3 regions of the Rhizobium sp. BR 249 genome follow, and region 2 is predicted to be linked to each of the others. Evidence: riboswitches for the same ligand, from Rfam matches in the RefSeq annotation. Region 2 holds a riboswitch; each other region holds the start of a gene.
The links. A riboswitch is a leader RNA that binds a small molecule or an ion and turns the genes downstream of it on or off. The one in region 2 is predicted to bind cobalamin.
Positions count from the first base shown of each region.

Region 1: it holds a riboswitch for cobalamin, as region 2 does, so the genes downstream of both, QD408_RS05370 (CbtB domain-containing protein) here and bluB (5,6-dimethylbenzimidazole synthase) in region 2, are expected to answer to the same signal.
Region 3: it holds a riboswitch for cobalamin, as region 2 does, so the genes downstream of both, cobU (bifunctional adenosylcobinamide kinase/adenosylcobinamide-phosphate guanylyltransferase) here and bluB (5,6-dimethylbenzimidazole synthase) in region 2, are expected to answer to the same signal.

Region 1 is NZ_JARWKX010000004.1:28,867-32,135, forward strand. It holds gene QD408_RS05355 (sulfite oxidase-like oxidoreductase) at 1-134, shown strand, start outside; gene QD408_RS05360 (hypothetical protein) at 119-742, opposite strand; gene QD408_RS05365 (CbtA family protein) at 739-1,473, opposite strand; gene QD408_RS05370 (CbtB domain-containing protein) at 1,588-1,797, opposite strand; cobalamin riboswitch at 1,823-1,973, opposite strand; gene QD408_RS05375 (histidine phosphatase family protein) at 2,029-2,577, shown strand; gene QD408_RS05380 (putative bifunctional diguanylate cyclase/phosphodiesterase) at 3,046-3,269, shown strand, end outside.
Region 2 is NZ_JARWKX010000024.1:77,244-80,512, forward strand. It holds gene QD408_RS21165 (DUF2865 domain-containing protein) at 1-485, shown strand, start outside; gene bluB (5,6-dimethylbenzimidazole synthase) at 498-1,187, opposite strand; cobalamin riboswitch at 1,229-1,415, opposite strand; gene QD408_RS21175 (methyl-accepting chemotaxis protein) at 1,636-3,269, shown strand, end outside.
Region 3 is NZ_JARWKX010000026.1:2,409-5,677, forward strand. It holds gene cobW (cobalamin biosynthesis protein CobW) at 1-965, opposite strand, end outside; gene cobU (bifunctional adenosylcobinamide kinase/adenosylcobinamide-phosphate guanylyltransferase) at 970-1,479, opposite strand; cobalamin riboswitch at 1,761-2,156, opposite strand; gene QD408_RS21690 (chloride channel protein) at 2,384-3,269, shown strand, end outside.

The DNA.
Region 1 (3,269 bases), on a different contig from region 2:
TCTATTTCTGGAAGAGCGCCAAGTGGCTGCGCCGCATCGAGCTGATCGCTGCCGATGAGGCCGGTTTCTGGGAAAAGAACGGCTACCACATGCTTGGTGATCCGTGGCGCGAGCAGCGTTATTCCGACGATTGAGCCTTCGGCCGCAGGAAACGGCGAAGCGCCAGGACGGCAAACCCCAACAAGGCGGCAAGCCCCGCCAGTGACGCCATGCTGGCGAAATGAAGTGGTATCTTGCTCCAGCGCGGCTTGATGATATCGGCCGTGTTAAAGGCCTCGCCGCTGAACTGGCAGGTGACGAGCGCAAGCCCACGCCGCACCATATCGGCGTCGACGGCGGAGATGATTTCTCCTGCTGCAGGCGCCTCCAGCGGCATCTCCCGCATCGCCATCAGCACGGCTTTCGTTGCCGCGAGATAGGCATGGGCGCATTCGTTGAACGGACTTTCCTCGTCCGTCACGCTGCCCGGCACCCTGCCCCACAGGCAATAGGAATATTGGATCTCGGCATAGTTCAGCACGCGGCGGAACGGCTCGTTGGTATCGACTGCACGGGATGCGAGGTCGATGATCCCACGGCGATAGTCCGAAATCACTGCCATCTCGCCGTGGGAAATTTCCGGGATATCGATACCGCCATGGCTGCCGCCTGCGCTGCGAGAATGCGCGCAGGCGTCACCGGCGATGATGAGAAGCAGGCTTGCCCCAAGGAGAACACCAAGCCTGTCGTCGCGCCGGATCACCGGAAAGCTGGCCGTAGACCACTCTTGGCGCCGAGACGCCTTTCGGCCAGCGCTCCGAAAACAATACCGAGCGCTGCCCAAAGGATCGCGTGCATTCCGAGCGTGGTCGTGCGGAACCGCCAGAGCACCATCGCCGAGAAATTCTCCGGCACCTCGTTGATCGGCGGCAAGAGATAGAGAACCGCACCGATGAAGACGAGATAGGCGGAGCCGGCGATGATCGCGCCGTTCCAGAGACCGAAGCGTCCGGCAAGGCGGCGCGAAAGCGCCACCGCCGCAATCAGCGAGGCGAGCGAAACGACGATCATCAGGAAGAACAGCTCGGTCCTGACACCGATCGTATCGGGATTGCCGACCGCCGGCGGATTGGCCGGATATTTGACGGCAGGAACCAGAACGACCGCCACGAAGGCGGCAATGGCGATGACGGCCGAGGTGCCGCGCGGCGAAAGGCTGCTGAGGCGGCCGTGCACGAAAGCGAAGGCAAGCGAAAAAAGCCCGCCGACAGCAATGCTGTAGGCCATGACGCCGGTGAAAAGGCCGAGACCGGCCTGCGTGGCCCGGCTGACGATCTCAGGTTCGGCGGCTTCGCCGGCCGCCTGGGCACTCGCCTCCTCGAAGGCGATCGCCGCATCGACCAGCGGCTCGCCGAAGGTATGGGCAAAGGCAAAAATCAGGATGCCGGCAATCACGCCCGCGAGCATGCCGCGAAGCAGAAGATTTCCAACCATGTCAGTATCCCCCTAAGCATGTCGCGCAAAACTGTGCAGCGGTTTTGCGAGAACGACATGCGTAAAACAAAGACCTAAAGCGCGAGAAGCGAATCTGAAAGATCGCGATGCGCTTTAGTGGCAGGGAAAGCCGAGGAGATGGCGGGCGTCATGCACGAATTCGTGCACATACATGCCGTTGAACAGCGCCATCGCGCCTTCCTCGGTGCCGACAAAATAGAGAACGATCAGCATCAGCAGGCCGCCAAAGATCGCCCAGGGCAGGATTTCCCCTACCGGGATCGGCGCCGGTGCCGCGACAGGTGCAAAAGTAGTGTCAGACATGTATTCCTCCGGAATGACGCGTTCAGTCGAAAGAGTGTTGTGCGGCAGGGTCTGACTTCCAGCGCGAAGAAGTTTCGACACGCTGGTCACAGTGGCGCGACCGCGCCGGATTTCCACCGGCTTCCAAACCCGCAACGCCACGGTTATATCTGCACGCCGGAGAGACTGTCAACGAAACTTCACGAGCCGGCAAAGCGCCGTCCCCACCACATTGCGGAGATCGGAACGATGGTGAATACGCGCCTCACCTGGATCTGCCACGGCGCGACGGCGGCAAGCCGCAAGGCCCTGTTTCCGCTCGACGAACCGCTGGAAGACAAAGCGGTCGAGGAAGCCGGCAGGATGGCCCGCCTGCCCCACGCCGACCGTATCGTCACCAGCCCGGCTTTGCGCGCCCGCCAGACCGCTGCAGCACTCGGTCTCGAAGCCGAAATGGAACAGCGGCTTGCCGACTGCGACAATGGCCGCTGGGCCGGCAGATCGATAGCGGCGATCGGGACTGAAGAGCCGGAGAATCTCGTGGTCTGGATGAGCGATCCGGAAGCCGCCCCACACGGAGGCGAGAGCTTTCTCGGCCTGCGCAGGCGCGTCGCCGGCTGGATGGACGAGCAATCCCTGCTCGGAGGCCATGTGATCGCCGTCACCCACCCGGCCGTCATCCGGGCGGCGACCGCGCATGTGCTTGAGGCGCCGCTCCCGTCCTTCTGGCTCATCGACGTCGAGCCGCTGGCGGTCGTTCGTATGACCAGCAATGGACAGCGCTGGTCACTGCGCTTCTAGAGAATTAGATACCCCTCATACTGTCCAGCCTTACGCAAGCAAATAGCGTCATCTCTATTGAACCGGGTTTGACCGGGACTACTTCCTTGTCCCAAGGAGATGGAAGACATGACATATGATTGGAGTGGGGAGCGTACGCGGCGCCTGCGTTTGATGCGGGTTGCGACGTTCACCGTAATTCTGGTCGGTCTGGTCGTCAGCGTCCCGCTGCTGATCGTCACCGCCTGAAAAAGCGAGACAGGGCGAGCGATGCGGCAGCACGCTCGCCCTCGTTCTTCCCGCTCTCTCCCCTCGCCGTTCAACCCGACTCCCCTGTCTTCCCAGCCGCGCCGACGAACGGCCGCAGCGCAATCGCTGCCCCTGTAGCGCCGAAACAGGCTGCTTCTCCAACAATTCGCCTTCTGGTTTCAACGAACATTTCAGATTTTCGTGATACCTCGGCGCAGGGTGGAGATGGAGAAGGCAATAATGCCGGCGTTTTTCCAAAGCAGGGCCGGAAGGCAATGCGTGTCAGTCGTGGTGTTCGGAGTAACCCTCTGGATCCTCAGCACGCTGCTGCACTTCGACGACGGCCTCGTCTCCTTCATGACCGGTTTCGGCAAGTACGGAGCGAACAAGCTCATTCTTGCCCTCGGCATCGCCGGCGCCATGAGCTTCATCTATTCCGTGCTGCGCATCGCCGACCTGCGCAA
Region 2 (3,269 bases):
TCAGCTCGAACGCCACGTCGGTCGATTTCGGCCGGGACGCCGAAACCTGCGCCAAGATGTGCCCCGGCATCGAGACCCAGCTCTTCTATCGCGACGTCAGGAGCACGGAAGCCTCGAACATGATCTCGGTGGCGACAGGCACGCCCTACAGCGCCATGAAGAACGCATTCGCCTATAAGAACCGCGCACCCGGCGAAAAAAACGCCTGCGCCTGCAATCTCACCGCCTACTACAATGAGATGCGCGGCAAGCAGGCTCTGAGCCAACCGCCGCAGCAGGGTTCGATCACCACCATCCATACCAATCCGCCGGCAAAGGATGCCGCGGTAGCGCCGCCGCCGCAGCAGCCATCCGTTCCGGAACGTCCTTACGATCCCACGCAGAACAAGGTCCGCCAGGTCGGCCCGCAATTCCTGGCCGGCGACCAGGGCTCGATCGACCTTGCCAATCCGGCAAACCCCGGCCCGCAGCCCCAGCAGCAATGATTGCGACGCTGATCAGCGCTCACTCCGCCCCCATTCATCGTGAAAGACCAGTTCTTCGAGCGGCATCCTTTGCCGCCAGCCTTTGACCGCGAGTTCGGGCTCGTCATAGAGCCGGTCGACGAAGCCGGCGCAAAGCCAGGCGACCACCTCGATATGATCGGGTATGCCGAGAATGGCTTTCAGATCGTCTTCGCGAAAAATGCTGACCCAGCCGATGCCGATGCCTTCGGCGCGGGCCGCAAGCCAGAGGTTCTGGATCGCGCAGACTGTGGAATAGCTATCCATCCTGGGATTGTGCGTGCGCCCAAGCACCACGCTGCCGCTGCGCGTGGGATCGCAGGTCACGCATATGCCGAGCGGCGCCTCGACGATCCCTTCGAGCTTCAGCGAGCGGTATGCCTGCCGCCGCTCGCCTTCGAACATCAGCGCCGCCTCCTCGTTCGCCTTCACGAAGGCATCGCGCACCTCAGCCCTCACCTCGGCGCTTCGAACCAGAACGAAGTTCCACGGCTGCATGAAGCCGACGGAAGGCGCGTGATGGGCAGCCGTCAGCAGCCGCTCCACGACATCGTCAGGCAAGGGATCGGGCAGAAACTGGCTGCGAACGTCCCGCCGCGTCATGATCGCGTGATAGACGGCCTCGCGTTCGGCCATGGAAAAACCGGATGCCGCTGACAGGGCATCCTCGTCAAAGGGTCGCATCGTCAAATCCCCAACAACGCAACCGCCCGCCGTCCGCGCGGGTTGGGTCTATCTCGCCAGGCCGGTCTTCTGACTTGGCGTCATCCGTCTGCCGCAGCCTTCCCGGCGAAAACCAGTGGCGTGTTGAACGGCAGACGTCGGCCTTACAGCGTTGGGCACGTTCCGGCCTTGCACCGGATTCCCGATTCTCCCGCCTCGACGGCGGGCACCTGACGGCGCATCTATTTCAGGAAACGGGGGCTGCGGCAAGCCGAGCCGGATAATGCGCACCAAAGCCCTTTCACTTTATCATTTCTTTACAAAAAAAATACAGACTGCAATTGCGCGTTTTGGGTTGCAAGGAGGACATGGGCATGAGTGCTCATGCTGCGACCGCCGGCGTCGATGCCCGTGTTGATAGGCCAGTCGAGAGCAGCTCCGACTGCGCTGCGTTTCGAGGCCCCGCGGCATGTTCCATTTTCTAAAAACGATGCCTCTGACAGCCAAGCTGTCGGCAATCATCGTCGCCGTCAATCTCTGCGGCATCTCTGCTTTCGCCGCCTACACCTGGATGCATGAAACCCAGGCATTGATCGATAGCGCCAAAACGAACTGGTCCAAGGATGTGGAACAGTTCGCATCCGTGGCCGCCGGCGGCGTGAAATGGGGCAAGGCGAATGCCGTTAGAGAGGCCTATTCGCTCTACCGCGACGATCCCTCGCTCGACCTCGTGCAGTTTGCCGCTTTCAACGCGGATCTCGCCGCCGTCGATACCTGGACACGCGACGGCATCGGCGGCTTGCCTGCAACCGACGATTTGAAGAAGAGCCTCGGTGCCAAGCCGGAAAAAACGACGATCGACGACGGCGGAGTGTCGGCCGGTGTCGTCACGATCATCGCGCCCCTCCCGCTGGACAAGTCGGGCAAGGCCACCGGTTACATCGTGACGAACTGGTCCGTCGAGAAGATCGCTGCCGAAGTCCAGCAGAAAGTCTTCGTTTCGCTGATCACGCAATCGGTGATCACCGCCATGGCCGTCATCGCATTCCTTCTCGCCATGCGAAGCCTCGTCGGCCGCCCGCTCAGAATCCTCAGTGGAAGAATCAGCGCTCTGCAGAAAGGCGACCTGGCCTCTCCCGTCACCTATAGGGAAAATGGCGACGAAATCGGCTTCCTCGCGCGGGCGCTGGAGGTTTTCCGTGAGGAAGCGATTGTGAAGGTCGAAAGGGAACGGGCTGCTGCCGAGCAGAGCGCCTCTCTCGATGCCGAAAGGGCGCGCAACGCATCCTTGACGGAAGAGTCGAGCAACACCCAGCGGCTGGTAATGAACACGCTCGCCAATGCATTGGAACGGCTTGCCGCAGGTGACTTCTCCACGCGCCTCGCCGACCTCGGCCCCGAATTCGATAAATTGCGGCAGGATTTCAACCGCATGGTCGAAGCGGTCGCAGCCGCGCTGACCGAGATCAAGACCGCCTCCGTCGCAGTCGAAGGCGGCTCGAGCGAGCTGGCATCCTCCGCGGATCAGCTCGCGAAACGCACCGAGCAGCAGGCGGCAGCACTGGAAGAAACCGCGGCAGCGCTCGATGAGGTGACGACGACGGTCAGAACATCGTCGCAGCGGGCCGAAAGTGCCGGGCAGCTGGTCGAGGAGACGAAGCGCAGCGCGCATGTCTCGGCCACGGTGGTGCGTGATGCCATCGGAGCGATGGACCGGATACAGACCTCTTCCAGCCAGATCGGCCGCATCATCGGCGTCATCGACGAGATCGCCTTCCAGACCAACCTGCTGGCGCTGAACGCCGGCGTCGAGGCCGCGCGAGCCGGCGAGGCCGGTAAGGGCTTTGCGGTCGTCGCCCAGGAAGTGCGTGAACTCGCCCAGCGCTCGGCAAATGCCGCGAAGGAAATCAAGAACCTGATCAATGTATCGGGCGATGAGGTTGCAGCCGGCGTCGGACTGGTGAACCAAACCGGCGATGCCCTGCTGAAGATCGAGGAGCAGATCAACCGCATCAGCGACAGCATCGCCTCCATCGTCCAGTCCTATCGCGAGCAGGCGACAGGCCTGCAGGAGATCAACGGCGCGATCAACCAGATGGATCA
Region 3 (3,269 bases), on a different contig from region 2:
TCGCCCTGCGCCCAGGCGCGGTCGAAATACTGGTCGATACGGGCACCCACGGCCTGCAGCTGCAGGCGCATCGGCTTGCCGGAAACGTCGACGAAGCCCTTGAGGCGCAGCACGTCATGCTCGGCAATGACGCCCTTCAGCTTCTCGACGAACACAGCCGTATCGGCGATTGCGCCGAGCTCGACGACGAAACTGTCGAACTCATCGTGGTCATGCGGCTCGCCATCCTCATGCTCCAGTTCGTGATGGGACTTGCGGTTGGCGATATCGTCTTCCGTGCCGATGCCGAGGCCGAGCAGCACGCTGGCCGGCACCTCGCCATTCCTGGCTTCGATCATCACCGGCTTGCGGGCAATGCGCGAGGCGACTTCGCTCTTCACGCGGCCGAGACCGTCGGCGTCGATCAGATCGGTCTTGTTGAGCACGATCAGGTCGGCACAGGTCAGCTGGTCCTCGAACAGTTCCTCGATCGGGCTTTCATGATCCAGCGATTCATCCTCGGCGCGGCGCGCATCGACGGCATCGTGATCGTCGGCAAAACGGCCGGCCGCGACGGCGGCGCTATCGACCACGGTGATGACGCCGTCCACGGTGACTTCGCTGCGAATATCCGGCCAGTTGAAGGCGGCGACGAGCGGCTGCGGCAGGGCAAGGCCCGAGGTTTCGATGACGATATGATCCGGGCGCTGGTCGCGCTCCAGAAGCTTGGTCATGGTCGGAATGAAATCGTCGGCGACCGTGCAGCAGATGCAGCCATTGGTCAGCTCGATGATGTCGTCCTCGGTGCAGTTTTCCGCCCCGCAGCCCTTCAGCACATCGCCGTCGACGCCGAGATCGCCGAACTCGTTGATGATGAGCGCGATCTTCTTGCCGCCGGCATTGGTGAGCAGGTTGCGGATCATCGTCGTCTTGCCGGCGCCGAGAAAGCCGGTGATGACGGTTGCGGGGATTTTCTGCTGGTTCATGCACTTAACCCTTCATTTTCAGCGGCAGCCCTGCCGCGACGAAATAAACTTCCGCAGCCTTCGCCGCGATCATCTGGTGCAGCCTTCCAGCATGGTCGCGAAACTCCCGCGCCATGCGGTTCTCCGGCACGATGCCGAGGCCGACTTCATTGGAAACGATGACGAGCCGCGCCTTCGCCTGCGGCAGAAAGGCGGCAAGCGCCGCAGCCTGAACCGCGATATCGCGCCCCTCCATCATCAGATTGGTGAGCCACAGCGTCAGGCAATCGACCAGGATCGCCCTGCCCTCGCCATCGATGGCCGCAAGCCGCTCGGCAAGCTCCAGCGGCTCCTCATGGGTGATCCAGGAGGGGCCACGATCGTCCTTGTGCTGGTCGATACGCGCCTGCATCTCATCGTCCCAGGCCCGGCCGGTGGCGATGTAATGACGATCGAGGCCGGTCGCGATGATGAGGTTTTCGGCGAAGCGGGATTTGCCGGAGCGTGCGCCTCCGAGGATGAGGGTGGTGGTCATGACAACACCGCCAGTAGAGGAAGCGCGCGTGCTCCTCGACCTCCCTCATTCCTGTGCTTGTCACAGGAATCCAGCGTGTCCAAGTCCTTGGGCACGAAAGACTCATTCAACAGCGTTATAGCTTCATTCACCGCGCAGACGCGCGGTGGCTGGATTCCTGTGACAAGCACAGGAATGAGGGAAGAGAGAGAGGCGCGCACCACACAAGGCAGCGCTGAATTCAGTCGTTCAGCCAAAACAACCTCCGTGCTGGCAGCGGGCGCTTTGCCCAGGGGTGGGCTTTTCGCCCGGCACGGGATGGCAGGTCTCCTGGCTCGCGGGTATCGGCCGCGATCGGGGCAAACCGTTTCCGGTCGCCCTGATCGTGCCGGCGGATCTGCCTCGCCTTCCCGGCTGCATTGGCGAAGAGGTGGACGATTCGTAGAAATAGAGGCGTCCGGCCCCGGTTGATCACCATGCATGTCCAGTGGCTTTTCCGGCATCTCCTCCGCTTCGCCCGCCCGCACCATTGCTGGCTGCCGGCGAAAAGGGCTCGATGCCGGATGGAAGACCCTGACCGCTCTACAGTCGCGGGGTCGGCTGTGATGAAGGCGCCCGGTTTGGGTCCACCCCGTCACATTCCCTTTTCATCCGGAAGGGCGCAACGCCGATCCGGAACCATCCGTTATGTCAGGATGGTTAGGCAAGCCGGGGATTGAAGTCAACCGGCCTTCGCAGCCGCTCTCGGCGCGGATTACCTGCGGCTTCCAAGCCAATACGACTGACTCTACCGGAAATATCGTCTTTTATCAGAGGCTTACGTTATGAATATTTGATCGGCGCGCCGGCTTTTCGCCGCAATTCCGTTGCAAGCGGACTGCACCGTCACCCTTGACCGGGTCTCTCCCCGCCTAGTTGTCTAGCCATGCTTATGAAATTGGATCGGCGCCGCCTGCGCGCGCTGCGTGTTTTCTTCGACCCGGGGCGGCTGCGCGCGCTGACCCGCCGCAGCGAGGTCGGCCTGTCGCTGGCAGGCGCCGTCGTCGGCATCGCCTCGGGACTTGCCGTCACCGGCATGAGCTTCGTTTCCAATGAACTGCACCAGCTGGTCTTCGGTATCTCGGACGACGAAAGGCTGAGTTCATCGCTGATCGACGACAAGCTGCTGCTGCTCACCGCTCCCGTCATGGGCGGCCTGCTGCTCGGGCTGCTGTTCTTCGTGCTGGCGAAACGGCGAAAGAAGCCGATGGTCGACCCGATCGAGGCCAATGCGCTGCATGGCGGCCGCCTGTCGCTCACCGACAGCATCATCGTCGCCGTGCAGAACCTGATTTCCAACGGTTTCGGCGCCTCCGTCGGCCTGGAGGCCGGCTATACCCAGCTTGCCGCAGGCCTCGCCTCGAAATTCGGCCTGAAGCTGCAGCTTCGCCGCTCCGACCTGCGCGTCCTCGTCGGCTGCGGCGCGGCCGGCGCCATCGCCGCCGCCTTCAACGCACCGCTGACCGGCGCCTTCTATGCCTTCGAGCTGATCATCGGCACCTATACGATCGTGTCGCTGACGCCGGTCGTCACCTCCGCCCTCGTGTCCACGCTCGTCGCAAGGCTGCTTGCCGAGGGTGATTTCACCATCGATATCGGCAGCTTCGGTTCGGTCGTGCCGGCCGACTATGTCCCGGCCCTGCTGCTCGGCGTCTTCTGCGCCGGCGTCGGCATCCTCATCATGCAGGGCGTCGCCTTCGTCGAGGAGCTGGCGCGCAAGAGCTCCATCGCTCCGCCTTTCCGGCCGGCGCTCTGCGGCATCATCGTCGGGC